3 regions of the Bacillus sp. MN7755 genome follow, and region 1 is predicted to be linked to each of the others. Evidence: riboswitches for the same ligand, from Rfam matches in the RefSeq annotation. Region 1 holds a riboswitch; each other region holds the start of a gene.
The links. A riboswitch is a leader RNA that binds a small molecule or an ion and turns the genes downstream of it on or off. The one in region 1 is predicted to bind thiamine pyrophosphate.
Positions count from the first base shown of each region.

Region 2: another riboswitch for thiamine pyrophosphate. It lies ahead of tenA (thiaminase II); the one in region 1 lies ahead of thiC (phosphomethylpyrimidine synthase ThiC).
Region 3: another riboswitch for thiamine pyrophosphate. It lies ahead of tenA (thiaminase II); the one in region 1 lies ahead of thiC (phosphomethylpyrimidine synthase ThiC).

Region 1 covers NZ_BTRL01000001.1:294,090-300,545, reverse strand. The annotation lists gene ACYVEC_RS01600 (LTA synthase family protein) at 1-106, opposite strand, end outside; gene ACYVEC_RS01595 (YkvA family protein) at 653-1,018, shown strand; gene ACYVEC_RS01590 (metal-binding protein) at 1,069-1,560, shown strand; gene ACYVEC_RS01585 (DUF4870 domain-containing protein) at 1,630-1,947, opposite strand; gene lldP (L-lactate permease) at 2,245-3,906, shown strand; TPP riboswitch at 3,978-4,093, shown strand; gene thiC (phosphomethylpyrimidine synthase ThiC) at 4,208-5,968, shown strand; gene ACYVEC_RS01570 (arsenic transporter) at 6,070-6,456, opposite strand, start outside.
Region 2 covers NZ_BTRL01000019.1:4,125-10,580, reverse strand. The annotation lists gene thiO (glycine oxidase ThiO) at 1-396, opposite strand, end outside; gene tenI (thiazole tautomerase TenI) at 389-1,009, opposite strand; gene ACYVEC_RS21830 (ABC transporter substrate-binding protein) at 1,020-2,021, opposite strand; gene ACYVEC_RS21825 (ABC transporter permease) at 2,018-2,770, opposite strand; gene ACYVEC_RS21820 (ABC transporter ATP-binding protein) at 2,770-3,519, opposite strand; gene tenA (thiaminase II) at 3,488-4,183, opposite strand; TPP riboswitch at 4,266-4,368, opposite strand; TPP riboswitch at 4,429-4,540, opposite strand; gene ACYVEC_RS21810 (SH3 domain-containing protein) at 4,810-5,970, shown strand; gene ACYVEC_RS21805 (hypothetical protein) at 5,976-6,314, shown strand.
Region 3 covers NZ_BTRL01000013.1:182,706-189,161, forward strand. The annotation lists gene ACYVEC_RS15765 (esterase/lipase family protein) at 1-1,206, shown strand, start outside; gene ACYVEC_RS15770 (homoserine dehydrogenase) at 1,294-2,319, shown strand; gene pdxR (MocR-like pyridoxine biosynthesis transcription factor PdxR) at 2,409-3,857, shown strand; gene ddlB (D-alanine--D-alanine ligase) at 3,862-4,776, shown strand; TPP riboswitch at 4,849-4,954, shown strand; gene tenA (thiaminase II) at 5,078-5,767, shown strand; gene ACYVEC_RS15790 (N-acetylmuramoyl-L-alanine amidase C-terminal domain-containing protein) at 5,936-6,055, shown strand; gene ACYVEC_RS15795 (heterocycloanthracin/sonorensin family bacteriocin) at 6,295-6,456, shown strand, end outside.

The sequences.
Region 1 (6,456 bases):
AATCAAAGCTTGTGCGTGTAATAAGGTATGTCTTCAACCATAAGGCTAAAGCTACGAATACAGTGAAACGCACATTTTGAAATTGTGATTTCAAGGTTTCTTTCATTCATTTCCACCCTTTCTCTATCAGGCTTGGTCGATTTTGGAGCGAAAAATGCTAAAATAAAAAATACATAGTTTTCTTGGCCATAATTAGAGGTTCTATATTCACCCATATACGACTATAACTATGCATACCCTTTTGGTTTCTTGTGTTGCTCATAAGCATAACGTCATTTCTGTATTATACAACAAAATTCATTTCTGAGAAACACTATAACATTTTACATTTTTTGTATGAGATTTGTCACTACCAGAGAAAACTTTAACATTCGTTTATATGTCCGTCAACTAGAAAATATAACAAAGGTAGAGCAGAATGTTAAGTGAAAGTGAAAATTTTCTTTGTTGAGAAATAAGAAATGACAATGGGTAAGTGGTTATCTAGAAACCTATTATATGAAGGGAAGTATGCAAAAATTAACGAACACTTGTTCTTTTTTGGTTTGTTTGTTACAATGAAAGTTCATTGATAGATTATGTGTAATTTTGATGAACTTTTACTGATAACATATTGTAGCTTATTTCTTTTAAAAAATAGGGAGGCTTTTACATGGAACAAAAATTTTCAGTTGAAGCGTTTTGGAAGAAAGTAAAACATGTTGCAAAGCAAGCAGGGCAGTCGGTCATTTATGCAAGTTTATTATTGTTTTACGTTTTGCAGAAACCGGATGTTCCAAAACGAGTGAAAATTATTGTAATTGGAGCGCTTGCTTATTTTATTGCACCGATTGATGCGATTCCAGATTTTGTTGCTGGAATTGGTTATACGGATGATTTAGGGGCGTTAATGGCTGCACTATTACAGGCGTCGTTATACGTCAATGAAGATGTGAAAGATAAGGCACGAGTGAAGTTGGCAGAATGGTTTGGTTCGGATATAGACACATCCTTTATCGATCAGAAATTAGATCAATAGGTGAGAACTGTCATATGGTGACAGGGCGAACGTAAGCGAGGAAGTGCATTATGCCATCAGGAAGAACGCATACGAAAATAAACTTAATATCCCTTCCGGTTGTTTTGTTTCTGCTCTTTTCGTATGGATTAACAAATTTTGATTTTTTATTAACTTTTGCAATTGGCTTTTTAGTAGGGACTTCATTTTTAACGCCGGATTTAGATACGTATAGTAATGCGTATAATAAATGGGGATTCCTGCGTATATTTTGGTATCCGTATAAGAAGGTCATGCCGCATCGCTCCTTCTTTACACATACAATTATACTTGGTGATGTAATTCGTATTGCATACATGTTAATTGTGTTTTCTCCGTTTTTATTCCTATTAAATGTAATCGCACTTGACGGGAATTTAATAGAAATTGCGAAGAAACATGAGGTTGAAATTGTAACGTTCGTAATGGGAATTGTTGTGGCAAGTACGCTTCACATTATAGCGGATAAAGTGAATACGCGCCGCAAGAAGATGATGAGAAAAAAGAAGAAACGCAGAAGATAAAAAAACCATCCCAAAAGGTATTTTGGGATGGTTTTTTCTTATTAATCAAACGTTTGTTTAAAAAAGAAATTAAGCTTTCAGTACTTTAATGCCTTTTACGATGTTCCAAATGAAGTAGTATAAGCTAATGATTCCGCAAATACATAAGACAATCATTGTACCGATTCCAAGTGTTACGTCTGGTTGATCAGATCCAAGACCCATAAATCCTAAAATAGTTACGCCAATGAATGTAGCGATACTTGGAATAATGTGTGTCCATAGAGCACGTTTTGCATGTGGTTTTGTTTCAGCATCGCCTACAATCCACACAATAATAGGGAATAAGATAGGGGCAAATAATACACTAAAGTAAGATAAAGCTGCTAATATTTTGTTTCCGTTCATATATATCACCTCATAAATAATGTCCGTTGTTATACTATTATTATGCAATAGTTTTGGCAAGCTTACTATCGATGAACATTACAAGAACGTGACGATTTTGTAAGATTTTCTGATGAAATAATAAAATTTTCAAAAAAATCTTTTTTAATGGAAATTGTTATGGTACAGTATAAATGAAAGTTATTGAAAACGTTTTCTTAAACGTTTTTTTATTTTTAGGCTTAAAGGTATGATGACCTGATAGTCTACTGATGAGGTTATTCTATTTAAAAGGGGATTCTTTAGGGGGAGAGAACAATGAACACATGGACACAAGTTTATGATCCGTTCGGAAACATTTGGATTTCGGCAGCGGTCGCACTTATTCCGATTATCTTTTTTTTCTTAGCTTTAGCAGTTTTCCGCATGAAGGGGTATGTGGCAGGATTTATTACGGTTGTACTTACAATTTTAGTGGCGTTATTCGCTTATAAGATGCCGTTCACGATGGCGATGGCAGCGACCGGATATGGTTTTTTATACGGATTATGGCCAATTGCTTGGATTATCATTATGTCGGTATTTTTATATAAAATTTCTGTGAAAACAGGTCAATTCGATGTGATTCGTGCATCTGTATTATCCATTACGAATGACCATCGTTTACTCGTTATTTTAATCGGTTTTTCATTCGGAGCATTTTTAGAAGGGGCAGCAGGATTTGGTGCACCAGTAGCGATTACGGCAGCACTTCTTGCAGGCCTTGGGTTAAATCCTTTATATGCAGCGGGTCTTTGTTTAATTGCAAATACGGCACCAGTAGCGTTCGGAGCGATGGGAATTCCGATTACAGTTGCTGGACAAGTAACAGGTATTGATCCACATAAAATCGGACAAATGGCTGGACATCAATTACCGTTTCTATCATTATTTGTTCCGTTCTTTATCGTATTTTTAATGGATGGATTGAAAGGGGTAAGACAGACTTGGCCTGCTTTACTTGTAGCGGGTAGTTCGTTTGCAATTACGCAGTTCATTACAGCGACATTCTTAGGACCAGAACTTCCGGATATTACGTCAGCACTTGTAAGTTTAGTTAGTTTATCGTTGTTCTTAAAAGTATGGCAACCGAAAGAAATCTATCAATCCGGGCAAGCAAATAGTGAAGTAGCTGCAACAACAACGGCGGCATCGATGCCGAAATTAACGTTAGGAAAAGTTGTAAAGGCATGGTCTCCATTTATCGTATTAACGGTTATGGTAGTCATTTGGAGTCAAAGTTTCTTTAAAGCATTATTTGCTCCAAGAGGCGTGTTAGAAAGCCTTGTATTTAAGTTTGAAATTACAGGCTTGCATAATTTGGTAATGAAGGCAGAGCCTATTGTAAATAAAGCGACGCCTTACGAGGCAATCTTGAAGTTCGATGTATTATCAGCAACTGGAACAGCGATTTTAATTGCTTGTCTCATTTCCATGTTTATTTTGAAAATGAGTGTAAAAGATGCAGTAGTAACATTTAAAGAAACGTTAAGCGAATTGAAAATGCCAATTCTATCTATCGGATTCGTATTAGGATTTGCATTTATCGCAAACTATTCTGGTCTATCTTCTACACTAGCATTAGCACTAGCAGGAACTGGCGGACTATTCCCGTTCTTCTCACCATTCCTAGGCTGGATTGGCGTATTCTTAACAGGTTCCGATACGTCAGCGAATGCATTATTCTCAAATCTACAAGCAATTACAGCACAACAAGTTGGTGTATCTGAAGTACTTCTCGTTGCAGCAAATACAACGGGTGGTGTAACAGGAAAAATGATTTCTCCGCAATCAATTGCAATTGCTTGTGCGGCAGTTGGACTTGCTGGAAAAGAATCAGATTTATTCCGCTTCACAGTGAAGCATAGTTTATTCTTTGTAATTATTGTTGGTATTATGACGTATGTACAGGCATATTATTTAACGTGGATGATTCCATAAGTAACAAAAGAAATAAACTTTGCATTTTTCAGATTATCGTGTATGATGGGAAAGTATTGAAAATTAAATCAGTGATAAACTAGGGGTGCCTAACGTATGCGTAGGCTGAGAGAGAAGCGCGTGATCTTCTTAACCCTTTGGACCTGATCTGGCTCGTACCAGCGTAGGGAAGTTAACGGCTTTACATAATGATGTCTTTTATGAGCCAGGTCCTTATTTTTTTATGGACCTGGCTCTTTTTATTTTGGCATACGCTGGCCATATCTCGTCCTTGTCACGAACAGGGGAGGCAACAAAGGTTATGAAACAATCTGTTTCAGCTGAGCAAATTGAATTGAAATCGAGTTTACCAGGGAGTAAGAAAGTATATGTAGATGGACCACGCGCAGGTATGAAAGTGCCGATGCGTGAGATTGAACAAAGCGAAACGAACGGCGTCTCAAATCCGCCAATCCGTGTGTATGATACGAGCGGTCCTTATACGGATCCGGCGTATAAAGTAGAGCTGGAAAAGGGGATTCCAACGCCGCGCCACTCTTGGATTCTAGAGCGCGGGGATGTAGAGGCATATGGAGGGCGCGAGGTGAAACCAGAGGATGACGGTGTGAAAGTGGCTTCGAAACATACACCTATTTTCCCGCAAATGGATCGCCAGCCGCTTAGAGCGAAGCAAGGTGCAAATGTTACGCAAATGCATTATGCGCGTAATGGCATTATTACGTTTGAGATGGAATATGTTGCGATTCGTGAAGGCGTAGAGCCTGAGTTTGTTCGTAAGGAAATTGCAGAAGGTCGTGCCATTTTACCAGCGAATATTAATCATCCGGAAGCAGAACCGATGATTATTGGACGTAATTTCCACGTGAAGGTCAATGCAAATATCGGAAACTCTGCTGTATCTTCTTCTATTGCAGAAGAAGTAGAGAAGATGACGTGGGCAACGCGCTGGGGTGCAGATACGATTATGGATTTATCTACAGGTAAAAATATTCATACGACGCGTGAGTGGATTATTCGTAACGCGCCTGTACCAGTTGGAACTGTACCAATCTATCAAGCGCTGGAAAAAGTAAACGGAATTGCAGAAGATTTAACGTGGGAAGTGTATCGTGATACGTTAATTGAGCAAGCGGAGCAAGGCGTGGATTACTTTACGATTCATGCCGGAGTATTACTTCGTTACATTCCAATTACGGCAAAACGTACGACAGGTATTGTTTCCCGCGGTGGTTCAATTATGGCGCAGTGGTGTTTATTCCACCATAAAGAAAACTTCCTATACACTCATTTTGAAGAGATTTGTGAAATTATGAAGCGGTATGATGTTTCGTTCTCTCTCGGAGATGGATTACGTCCAGGTTCGATTGCAGATGCAAATGACGAGGCACAATTCTCTGAGCTTGAAACACTTGGTGAATTAACGAAAATTGCTTGGAAACATGATGTGCAAGTGATGATTGAAGGGCCTGGACATGTACCGATGCATTTAATTAAAGAGAATATGGAGAAAGAGCTTGATATTTGTCAGGGCGCGCCGTTCTATACACTTGGGCCGTTAACGACAGATATTGCACCAGGTTATGACCATATTACATCGGCAATTGGAGCTGCGATGATTGGTTGGTTTGGAACGGCGATGCTTTGTTATGTAACGCCGAAAGAACATTTAGGCTTACCGAATAAAGATGATGTTCGCACGGGGGTTATTACGTACAAAATCGCTGCGCATGCGGCTGATCTTGCGAAAGGGCACAAAACGGCTCATCAGCGTGATGATGCACTTTCAAAAGCACGCTTCGAGTTCCGTTGGCGCGATCAATTTAATTTATCTTTAGATCCTGAGCGCGCGATGGAGTACCATGATGAAACATTGCCAGCAGAAGGCGCGAAAACGGCTCATTTCTGTTCCATGTGTGGACCGAAGTTTTGTAGTATGAGAATCTCACATGATATTCGTGAATACGCGAAAGAAAATGATTTAGAAACGACAGAAGCAATTGAAAAAGGGATGAAAGAGAAAGCGAAAGAATTTAAAGACACTGGTAGTCATTTATACCAATAACACGTTACACCTCTTTACTTGATTGATCACACTGTAGTACCTAACTTAAATATAGAAGAAGCCCCCTTTGCTAAGACGGTAGCAAAAGGGGCTTCTGTCGTTTATAAGGCGAAGAAGAGGTGTACCCAGTAGTATAAGAGGAATAATGTGACGACTGTTGTGAGAGGAATAACGATAAGGGATACACTTAAATAGTCTTTCCATTTTACTTTAATTTTGTTTTGTTTCAGTATATACATCCAAATGAGGGAAGCTAGCGTACCGATTGGTAATAATAGTGAACCGATGTCACTACCAATAATATTTGCGAGGTAGATAGTTTTTAATGTGACTGGGTCTAGTCCCATTTCTGTTAACGTAATCGTACCAATCATAAGTGCAGGGTGATTATTGAAGATGTTAGAGAGGAGGGAAACAAGTCCGCCCATTGCAAAGCTAGCATAGAGTAGATGCTGACTTACAACTGGTTCGAGCCAATTTACAAGTGC
Region 2 (6,456 bases), on a different contig from region 1:
TTCCCGCAATTTTTCTCCCGTTAGAAAATAGGAATCTTCACCTGTTTTCTGCTGCCAATCCATAATATGAAGAATTCTTTCCTTCTCATCTTCATTTTGAGCAATGCGATAAATGCCTTTTTCTTCATACCCAATATCGATGCCTGTTTTTTCACGTAAAACTGCTGCAAGTTGTGGAAATATAGCACGGCTTTCTCTAGCAAGTTCAAATAACGGATCATACGCATCCCATTCTGCCTGAACCCCAAGTAAACCAGCAGCTGCTTTCGAGGCTTCAGATGCAATCTGTTGCTTCTCTACAATCGCTACTTTATGCCCTCGTTCTGCTAGAAAATGTGCAACTGAACTACCAATTACACCTCCGCCAATTATCGCTACATCATACTTCTTACACATGTTTTTCCGCCCACTTTCTTATTGATTCCTTATAAGATTTCGCTTTGCTATACGGGTTACTACTACTTATAATTCCAGACATAACAGCAATACCACTGACACCATTAGTAAGAACATCCCCTGTGTTTTCCGTGGTGATTCCTCCAATTGCTGTAATCGGTATGGATAAACACTTTGCAATGTCTGAAACTTCTTCAAGCCCTCTCGCTGGCACACCTTTTTTACAATCTGTCGGAAATACATGACCATAGACGAGTGAATCCGCTCCATTCTTAAATGCATCGATCGCCTCTTCTAAAGAATGCACAGAATAACCGACATGCAAATAAGAAAACTTTTCTTTCACTGACCTTACATCTGCGCTTCGATATCCTAGCTGCACACGCGGAATATTTAATAAAATAGCAATATCAATTCGATCATTTATTACTATCTTCGATGCAGGAAAGCCTTTCTTCAAAAGACTTTCCACACCTTCATACAATTCCTTCGTACTTTTCTCACGCTCACGAACATGTAAATAATCAATCTCACTCTCAATTTGCATTGCTACATTCACTAGCTCTTCGAATGACATGTGACCATTTGAGATTACATGAAGCTCATTTTTCATATTCATTCGCCTACTTTAAAATGTTTTCGAATAATTCCTCAGCTGGAACGATTTCTTTCGTCATCCCTTTATCTTTCAGCCATTTATTTTGTTTCTCCCATGACTCTTTTGAATCCGATAGGAATGGCTCATCTTTCGTTTCCATCTTCTCTAATAAAATTTTCATACTTTCTTTTTCAACTTCTGGTACAAGCGGGAAGTTTTCTTTTTCTTGATGATTTAATAAAATATTTAATGCTTCATCTGGATTTTTCTTCATGAAGTCATAACCTTTTTTCGTACCACGTAAGAAAGCTTGCAACGCTTCCTTATCTTTTTTCAACGTTTTATCACCTGTTACAAATACAAGCTCATGATAGTTTGGCACACCATAATCAGCTGGATTAAAGTACGCTGGTTCATGGCCTTCATGTCGCATAACAGGTACTTCATGGTTAATGTATGCTCCTGTTACTGCATCTACTTTTTTCGTAATTAACGCTGGTACTAAATCAAAGCCAACATCGACTACTTTCACTGTATCTGGATTACCACCAGCTTCTTTTACCATCGTTTTTAAATACATCTCACTTAAAGGTGTCCCCGAATATCCTACTGTTTTTCCTTCTAAATCTTTCGGTGATTGAATGCCTGCTGATTTCAGTGATACAACATGATTTAACGGGGAACGTACGACAGCTCCAATTGATTTCACTGGAATTTGTTCATTTGCTCTTGCCATAACAACATCTGGTTGATAATACAAGCCAACCGTTACTTTTCCTGCCGCTGCTAAAGTTAATGGGTCAGTCGGATTGGAAGGGAATTTAATATTCACCTTTACTCCTTCTTCTTTAAAGTAGCCTTTTTCAATTGCCGCATAAATAAAGCTATGTACCGCATTTGGGTACCAATCAAGCATGACCGTTATTTCTTTTTCTTTCTTACCCTTATCTGATGCTGAATTACTAGAACATCCAGCAATCATTGCAACTAATAATGTAAACACAAAGATGCGTTTTAAAAATTTCATGAATGCTTCCTCCAACTAATAAATTTCTTTTCTAAAATCGAAATAAGGATGACAAAGGAAATAGCTAATAATGATAACAATACAATGGGTGCAAATACACCCGCTCCGTCTAATTGCGTCATCATCCTTTTACTGAAATATCCTAACCCGGCTTGTGCACCGAGCCATTCACCAATTGCTGCCCCAATCACACTAAGCGGAACTGCAATTTTTAAAGCTGAGAAAAAATAAGGAAGAGCAGATGGTAACTTTAATTTAAGAAAAACATCTTTTTTCGTTGCTCCATACGTAACTAAGAGCTCCTCCCATTCTATTTTTGTACTACGTAGTCCATCATACGTATTGACCGCAATTGGAAAAAACGTAATTAAAACCGTAACAACAACCTTACTCCAAATCGTATATCCAAACCATAAAACGAAGAGTGGAGCAAGCGCTGTAATCGGAATCGTTTGTGAGGCAACTAATAATGGATAAAATGCTCTCTCCATCCAATTACTCGCATTCATTAACATCGCTAGCCCTACCCCAAGTACGATAGAAATAGCCACCCCTATTAAAACGACATTTAATGTTGCCGGCAAATGAACCGTAAATAATATATCTTTTAGTTTCCATATCTTCATTACAATTGCAGACGGTGACGGTAAAATGTACATCTCATCTACAACTCTTGCGCCTATTTCCCACATGACAAGTAAAATACTAGAAAGTGTAAGGGCAGGTAATAGTTCCTTCAACCGGTTCATCATACGAGTACCTGCCTTTGTAACATACTAAGAAGCTCATCTTTAAGCGCTAACACTTCATGCTTATATAAATCTTTTCTTGTCCGATTACAATCAAGCGGTACAATCTTCTCGGTTAAAGTAGTTATCGGTTGATTTTCTACAACGAAAATTCGATTAGAAAGAAATAATGCTTCTTCCACATCATGAGTGATAAATAAAATTGTTTTTTCCCACTCTTTCCATTGTTCAAACAGCCATTCTTGCAAAGATGCCTTCGTTAAAGCATCCAACGCGCTAAACGGTTCATCTAACAGCAATATCTCCCCGCCTGTTAATAAAGTTCGAATAAAAGATACGCGTTGTCTCATACCGCCAGATAAATCTTTCGGATATTTTGTCTCATACCCTTGTAAGCCAAATTTATGTAACAGTTCCTTTGCCTTTATTTGTGCTTCTTTCTTCTGTACACCTTGGCACTCTAGCGGCAGGGCAGCATTCTCAATAATCGTTCTCCATGGCAGGAGCATATCTTTTTGGGGCATATATCCTACAGGATGGCTCTTTGTTTCTGTCAGCTCTATCTGTCCCGTACTTGCTTCTTCTAAACCTGTAATAAGGCGAAATAAAGTACTTTTCCCGCATCCACTCGGTCCGATAATACTTACAAACTCTTTATCTCGTATAGAAGCATTTAATTCATTGATGATTGGTTTCTCATCATAATGAAAAGAAACATTATGAAACTGTAGTATGTTCTTGCTCCTCAAATCCCCACATCTCCTTACGATAGGACATATCCCAGAATAAATATTCAAATCGACTGGAATATAGGAAAATCTCCTCTAATCGATCTAGCTCTTTGTCAGACTTTCCAACTGCCATTTCATTTAATAAATCTATTAACCAAATACAAAGGTTACCGTATTCTTCCGAACTATATCCTTGAATCCACTCACCAAAGAACTCATGATCTCTTGCTCCAGGAATATCGTTTAAACGCTTTCCAATTTCCCAGTAGCTCCACATACATGGAAGAAGTGCTGCTATTAATTCCGCAAGTGTGCCATTTTGAGATACAGACATCATGTAATTTGTATAGGCTAAATTTTTAGCAGATGGTTTGGCAGATTCTATCTCTTCTATAGAAATATCAAGTCTTTTTGCATATTGTTTATGGATCGTCATTTCTCCATTTAATATGCCATCAATTTGTTCAGCAAATTTCCCCATTACTTGTGGATTCGTTGCTTTTACAACACCAATCGCATATAGCTTTGCATAATCTAACAAATATAAATAATCTTGAATAATATAATACTGAAACTTATCTTTTTCTAACGTGCCATCTCCCATACCTACTACAAACGGATGATTATGACTCATCTCCCAAACTGGTTGTACAGTTTCTAATAATCTATCGCAAAATTTCATTTCTCTATCCCCTTTCAATTTATATATCTAAATAAAAAACCACTTCTAAATAAGAAGTGGTTACAGCAAATAAAATTATAATTTATTCGTTGCTCCACTTCCCTTCGCTAGTATTACCTAGATCAGGTCTATAAGGGTTAAGGATTATTCCTCTCTCAGCACAACAAGCACCCCTAGTGGTTTCAATATGAAATTTTCAAATAAAAAAGCCCCGTTTCTATACGCAAAGAAACGGGGACTCATTATTAGTGTCCGAATTGCTTCCCTACGCTAGCATAATCTAGATCAGGTAATGAAAAGGATCAAAGGCTTACGGCCTACTCTCAGCTGGCAACACCAGCTCTCCTAGCAAACTATGAAATTATCACTGTCAGTATAACACCGTAATAAGACATCATCAACTGTTTTAATTTTCTCAATTGTCAACAAAATAACAAAACTATATAATACTTATATTCTATCTTAGAAATTATTATCCCAATTAATTGGATAATAAGGAATCATTATCCTCAAAAAATTTATTTTTTTATTGATTTCATATTACATTTATGTGAATACACCCACTATATTATATCTTTATACTATAATAAAATTACAACTATACAACTAGAGGAGGTCTCTATTATATGAATATGAAAGCTACTGCTTTAACAGCAACTACTGTCGCAATTGCCTCTTTACTTCCTTCTATGGGAGAAACAACTGTACAAACAGCCAACGCTGAACAATTATCTAACGTGAAAACTGGATATGTCAAAGTCGATCAAGTAGCCTTACATACACAAGATAACGCAAATAGCTCATCAATTGATACAATTCGCTTTAATACGAAAGTAAACATACTTGAAACAACTAATAGCTGGTATAAAGTATCTGTTAATAATAAAGTAGGTTACGTACAAAAAGATGCTATTCTACTAAAAAACAAACTTCAATCTAATAATCAATACATTGTTAATGCCAATGCATTAAACGTTCGTTCTGAACCTAATTTAGAATCTTCAATTTTAGATGTATTACCAAATGGGAAATTCGTTACCATTCAAGAAGAACAAGGTGAGTGGTATAAAATTTTACATAATGGCAAAACAGGTTACGTACAAAAGGCGTTCGTGTCTAATGGTTCACAGCCTTTAGTAAAAGGCATCACAGTTCAAAATAATACGAAATACACAGTTGCAACACCTAAACTTAATGTACGTAGCAATGCTAGTACAAGTAGTGCACTACTTGGTTCATTACAAAATGGTACACAAATACAAGTAGTGGAAACTGTCGGAACTTGGTATAAAATTCGTTTTGGCACAGGATACGGATATGTAGCAAAGCATTATGTGGTGCAAAATCAAACGCAATCACAAACTCAAACAGCTCAACCTACTTCCATTCCAGCAGTTTTCAAATTCCCTACTCAAGGAAGAATTAGCTCAACCTTTGATATGCGCTGGGAACAAATGCATTATGGGATAGATATTGCAGCTCAGGGTAATGTCTCTATCCAAGCTGCGGCTGCAGGTAAAGTTGTGAAATCATATTATTCAGCTAGCTATGGCAATGTTGTGTTCATCGCTCATCAACTAAACGGGAAACTATATACAACAGTCTATGCTCATATGAAAGATCGCACTGTACAAGCTGGTGATCAAGTACAGGCTGGACAATTAGTAGGTCATATGGGAAACACAGGTCATTCATACGGGCAACATCTTCATTTTGAATTACACAATGGAGAATGGAATTTTGAAAAAACAAATGCAGTAAACCCACTGCCATATTTAGTTAGGTAAATTGTATGCCACGCAATATCAATATACCTCTCTTAATTGAATACTTAGCCTTTTTAGGTTTAATCTGTTGTTTAATCATTTACAATACAAATACTGTATTTTTATCTATTATCATTGCTTTTGTCGCTTTAGAAATTATGATGGAATCCTTTCAAGTTAAACTAAAACAAAAAATTGCACATATTTATAATGCCATCTTTCTATTAAGTGCCCTAATAACAAATATTATTAGTAATGGTTTTTATTTATCTACCGTATTTCCTGTGTTCTTTATGGCTGTTTTACTATTCATAGCTAGATACATTCATGTCCCTAATAACAAAAAACACGAACAAGAAGCTTAGAAAGAGGAGACACTGTGTACCAATCTTTCAAAGATAATCCGCTAAAATATATATTGAATTTATATAAAAAAATAAATACTTTTTTTGGTATACAAGAAAGCAATACGGCACAATTTTTCCTTTATGGAATGTTATTTCTCGT
Region 3 (6,456 bases), on a different contig from region 1:
TTAATGACTGTAGGTTTATTCTCAGCGAAAATTATATACGCTGAAGAGGGTCACCAAAATAATTATCCGATCATATTAGTGAATGGATTTGCTGGATGGGGTAGAGAAGAAATGCTTGGCGTAAAATATTGGGGCGGTGTTCATGATATACAGGAGGATTTAAAAAGAAATGGTTATACTGTACATACCGCAGCTGTTGGACCTGTTTCTAGTAACTGGGACCGTGCATGTGAATTGTATGCCCAAATTAACGGTGGAACAGTAGACTATGGTGCCGCACATGCCGAGAAACATGGACATAATCGTTTTGGCAGAACATATAGTGGCTTTGCACCGAATTGGAGTGAAACAAATAAAGTTCATTTAGTTGGGCATAGCATGGGTGGACAAACGACTAGAGCATTAGTACAGCTATTAAAAGAAGGTAGTTTTGAAGAAAAGAATTATGTGAAAAATCACCCGAACATCAAAATATCACCACTATTTGAAGGTGAGAAATCATATGTTCATAGTGTTACAACATTAGCAACCCCTCACAATGGTACAACACTTGCGGATGGTAGTCTTCTGCTACCGTTCGTTAAAGATTTACTCATTACAGCTGCAAGTTTTGGAGGAAACAATAATTTATCGTTATATGATTTCAAATTGGATCAATGGGGTATAAAGAAGAATGCTGGAGAGTCTTTTTTCCAATATACTGATCGCATTATAAATAGTTCACTTTGGAAAAATACAAAAGATATAAGTCAATGGGATTTAAGTACAGATGGTGCAAAGGAGTTAAATAATTGGGTAAAGACGCAACCGGATGTGTATTACTTATCCTATAGTGGACATGCATCACAAGCAGCACCTATAACAGGTTTACATTTACCTCATATAACGATGAATAAAGTGTTAATGGGGAATGCATTTTTCTTAGGTTCTTATGCGAGATATGAAGAAAACCGTCCATTAATTGATACTTCTTGGTGGCAAAATGATGGTGTAGTAAATACAAATTCTATGATTGCACCTTCTTCTAATACAGCTGTAAATAATAATGAGTCTTTACAGGTTGGAAAATGGAATCATATCGAAACGAAAGCAAATTGGGACCATCTCGACATGGTAGGATTAAGTATTTCAGACACGTTAGGTTTTTCTAGCATTCCAGAGTTTTATAGAACAATTGCTGAAAAGCTATCACGTTTACCGAAATAGGTAATAATAAAGCGCTCTCGATGGAATTCGAGAGCGCTTTATATTATATTGAAAGAGGGATTTGGTAGAAAAATATGGGGGGATATTATGAAAATTCAAGTTGTATTATCAGGATATGGAACAGTAGGCAGAGAGTTTATAAAATTATTAAATGAAAAATATTCATATATATATGAAACATATGGGATTCAATTAGTTGTAAGTGGCGTATTAGGGAGAAATATTGCAATACATAATGAAGATGGCTTATCTATTCACCATTTATTGATGTATGGTGGCGGTACCGCTGCAATTGAAAAATATTTAGACTATTATCCGAATGAACGTGCAACAAATGGGATAAATGGTACTGTATTAGTAGAATCAACTGTTACAAACCTTAAAGATGGAAATCCAGGAAAACAATATATAAAACAAGCGATTGAGAAACATATGGATGTAGTTGCAATTTCAAAAGGCGCACTCGTTACAAACTGGAGAGAAATAAATGAAGCAGCAAAGCAGGCAAATGTACGAATTCGATATAGCGGTGCAACTGCTGCGGCATTACCGACACTCGATATTGGTCAATTTAGTTTAGCTGGTTGCCATATTGAAAAAATAGAAGGAATATTAAACGGGACAACAAATTATATTCTTTCGAAAATGAATGAGGAAGATGTTACGTTTGAAGAAGCACTGAAAGAAGCCCAAAGTAAGGGAATTGCTGAAACAAACCCAATATTAGATGTAAGTGGTTCTGATAGTGCGTGTAAATTGTTACTTTTAACAAACAGTTTAATGGGAACAGAGAAGACGCTTACAGATATACATATAAAAGGAATTGAACATGTTACAAAACAACAAATTCGAAATGCGAAGGAACAAAATAAATATATTAAATTAATAGCTTCAGCAAATAAGGATAAGGATGGTAACGTGGTTCTTCATGTAGAACCGTCCGAAATAGACAGAGATCATCCACTAGCAAAAGTAAATGGTACAGAAAAAGGGATTACGTTCTTTACAGATACGATGGGCCAAGTTACTACAATTGGTGGTGCATCAAATCCACGTGGAGCCGCAGCAGCAGCGTTAAAAGATGTAATTAACTTGTACCGAAAAGATTTATAAGAGCGTACCGCCCTTTATAAAAAATACATATGTAGTGGACCTTTTGAGAATGAAATAAATGTGTAAAAATAATTGCAGGGGGGAAGAAATTGTTTAAAGATTTTAAAGTTGTGAAAGATCGTCCCGTTTATATTCAATTGAAAGATTATTTAAAAAAGATGATTATGAAAGGGCATTTGCTCGGAGATCAAAAAATACCTTCAACAAGGGAACTAAGTGAATTATTAAGTGTGAGCAGAAATACTGTACTCGCTGCTTATGCAGATTTGGAGCAAGAAGGGCTCATTTATGCAGTTAAAGGAAAAGGGAATTTTGTTGCGAAGGTTGATATAAGCAACACTTCGTCTGTTGAAATAGATTGGAAAAATAAACTTAATACAGTTACCCTATTAGCGGATGAATTAGATTTAATGAAACATGGTGTTCGCTGGGAAAAAGGAATGATTGTTTTTAACAGCATCGCTCCGGATGAAAAGCTATTTGATGTGGAAAATTTCAAAAGAGCTTTTCTTACTCGTATGTCCATTGAAGGTGATGTCGTATTAAACTACGGATACGCAAAAGGTTATAGACCGTTAATGAATTATCTACTTCATTATATGGAAATGAAAGGTGTAGATATTTCGAACAAAGATATTTTAATTACAAATGGATTTACCGAAGGATTAGACATAGTACTATCCTCATTATCGAAAAAATCAGGTCGAGTTATTTGTGAGAATCCAACTCACCATGCTGCGTTGAAGCTGTTCCGCTTACATGGCCTTGAAGTTCATGGTATTGATATGAATGAGGATGGCCTTGATACGAATCAAGTTGAAAAAAGCTTGCGTGAAAAAGAGTTTGATTTTGCATATTTAATTCCTTCCTATCATAATCCAACCGGTATTGTTACAAGTTCAGAGAAAAGAACGGAACTGATGAGATTATTTTCAAAATATAAGGTTCCTATTATAGAAGATGGATTTAATGAGGAACTACGTTATTCAGGTTCACATTTAGCACCATTATTAACTTTTGCTGGCGCTGGTAATAATGTGATTTATATTAGTAGCTTTTCGAAGGTACTTTTCCCTGGTTTACGTGTAGGATGGATCATTGCAGATAAAGAGCTGATCCATCATTTAGAAAGTGTAAAAAGAGCAAGAACAATTCATACATCTACTTTAGATCAAGCTGTTCTGTTTCAATATTTACATGAAGGATATTTTGAAAAATATTTAAAAAAGGCAAGATCTGTTTATAAGAAAAAATATGAGTTAGCTGTTGGGGCGTGTAACGAGTACATTCCGTTTCAAAGGATGACCGGTGATGGTGGACTTCATTTATTTATAGAGTTAGATGAAAAAATTCATGCCCGAACTCTTTTGCAAAAGTGTTATGAGCAAGGAGTTACATTTTCTCCTGGAGATGTTTTTTACTCTGATGGAGGAGGAGCGAATACTTTTCGATTAGGATTTTCACGTCTGAAAGAAGAAGAAATAGTTCGGGGAATTAAAATAATCGGTGATACAATAAAAAATGAAATTTGGAGTTGAGGAAATGAGAATTGGCGTTATTATGGGAGGAGTATCCTCTGAAAAACAAGTATCAATTATGACTGGAAATGAAATGATTGCACATTTAGATAAAAGTAAGTATGACATAGTTCCAATTACGTTAAACGAAAAAATGGATTTAATCGAAAAAGCGAAAGACATTGATTTTGCGCTGCTCGCATTACACGGAAAATACGGAGAAGACGGGACTGTTCAAGGAACGCTTGAAAGTTTAGGTATTCCTTATAGCGGGAGCAATATGTTATCTAGCGGTATATGTATGGACAAAAATATTTCGAAAAAGATTTTACGTTATGAAGGAATAGAAACACCAGATTGGATTGAACTTACAAAAATGGAGGATCTAAATCTTGATGAGTTAGATAAGTTAGGATTTCCGTTAGTCGTAAAACCAAACTCTGGTGGGTCAAGTGTTGGAGTAAAGATTGTCTATAATAAAGACGAATTAATTTCAATGCTGGAAACTGTGTTTGAATGGGATTCTGAAGTAGTAATAGAGAAGTATATAAAAGGTGACGAGATTACATGTTCCATTTTTGATGGAAAACAGTTACCCATCATTTCAATTCGACACGCGGCGGAGTTCTTTGATTACAATGCGAAATATGATGATGCTGGTACTATTGAAGAAGTTATTGAACTTCCAGTTGAATTGAAAGAACGTGTAAACAAAGCGTCACTGGCTTGCTATAAAGCATTAAAATGTAGTGTTTATGCAAGGGTTGATATGATGGTGAAAGACGGTATTCCATATGTAATGGAAGTTAACACATTACCAGGGATGACACAAGCAAGTCTACTACCAAAAAGTGCAGATGCAGCGGGAATTAATTATAGCAAACTATTAGATATGATTATTGAAACTTCATTAAGAGTAAGGGAAGAAGAAGGGTTTTAAGTAGCAGTATCATGAATACTTTTGACAGTAACATGAAGTATGTTATGATGAATACAATACGAAAATTAAATATTTATCCACTAGGGGGGCCTATTATAGGCTGAGATCAAATGGGGATTTGAGACTCTTAGTACCTGATCTGGTTAATGCCAGCGTAGGGAAGTGGGAAAGACATTGTTATTTCATGAATAAATACTGTCAATTTCACTTTCTTTACGCCTGTAAAGAAAGTTTTTTTATTTTAAAGCGTTAATAACTGTGGATAAATACTTATATTAAATTAATTATTGGAGGAATTCACATGACTTTTTCACAATCGTTACGTAAAGAAGTAGATTCAATTTGGGAAGCTAGTTTTCAGCATCCTTTTGTAAAAAAACTTGGTGAAGGAACATTAGATTTAGCTAGTTTTCGCTATTACGTGCTTCAAGATTCATATTATTTAAGTCACTTTGCTAGAGTACAAACTTTAGGAGCTGCAAAAGCACTGGAATTAGAAACGACAGCTCGTATGGCACACCATGCCCAAAATACATATGAGGCGGAATTATCATTACATGAGAATTTTGCGAAGAAACTAGGGATAACACAAGAAGAAAAAGATAATTTTATCCCTGCTCCAACTGCATACGCATATACTTCACATATGTATCGTGCTGCGTATGAAGGACATTTAGGCGATATCATTGCAGCAATTTTACCTTGCTATTGGCTGTATTATGAAATTGGTGAGCGTTTAAAAGAGTGTCAGCCAGAAGAGCCGATTTATAACGAATGGATTTCTGCTTATGGATCTGATTGGTTCCGAACATTAGTTGAAGAGCAAATTACACGATTAGATGCAATAGCTGAAAAAGTAACAGAGGCAGACCGAAATCGAATGAAACAACATTTTATTATTAGTAGCCAATATGAATATTCATTTTGGGAAATGGCTTATACTTTAGAAAAGTGGCCAGTGAATACAGAAGTAAAAGATGTAATTGGATAAAGAATAGAAGTAATGTTATAGATAGGTATGGATAATACCTATCTATAACATTTTTTCTTGTCAGATTTGTGTAAAGTCGATAGTGCTGCGGATATGGCGAAATGGCATATCGATAAGTTAGTTAATTTAATTTTCTACGCATTAACTGGATAAACTTCTGCCACATGTATTAAACAATCAAATGGATTAACATATTTCGTTACTGTTCCAACTTCAGATGCACAACGTAATGGAATGAATTTCTACCTTGAACGTACAGGATACGGCATTATGGTTATTGAGAAATAAATTGAGCTTAGTAAGCATGAAGATATGACGCTAGAATTCAAATTTTATAATTTCTATTTATAAAAATGAGCCCATAGTAAAAATAGGTATATGAACAAGGTGCATCATCTAGTGATAAGTCATACTTTGTTGGTGTATGTATTTAACTTAGTTTATAGCGCTATTTCTACTTAGATGTAACGAACAAAAATATAGGAAAGCATCGATGGGGTTGTATTTTATAAACGGAGGTCATGAAAATGAATCAGTTTCAACAAGAACTACAAGCGCTAAGCCTTAATGATTACCGGTCTGGAAATATTGTGTATTGGGACCAGCAAAACCAATATCCATATTATTACTATATTGAAGATGCTGCTCGTCGCTGTGGCGGCTGTGGTCGTTGCGGAGGTTGTGGCGGT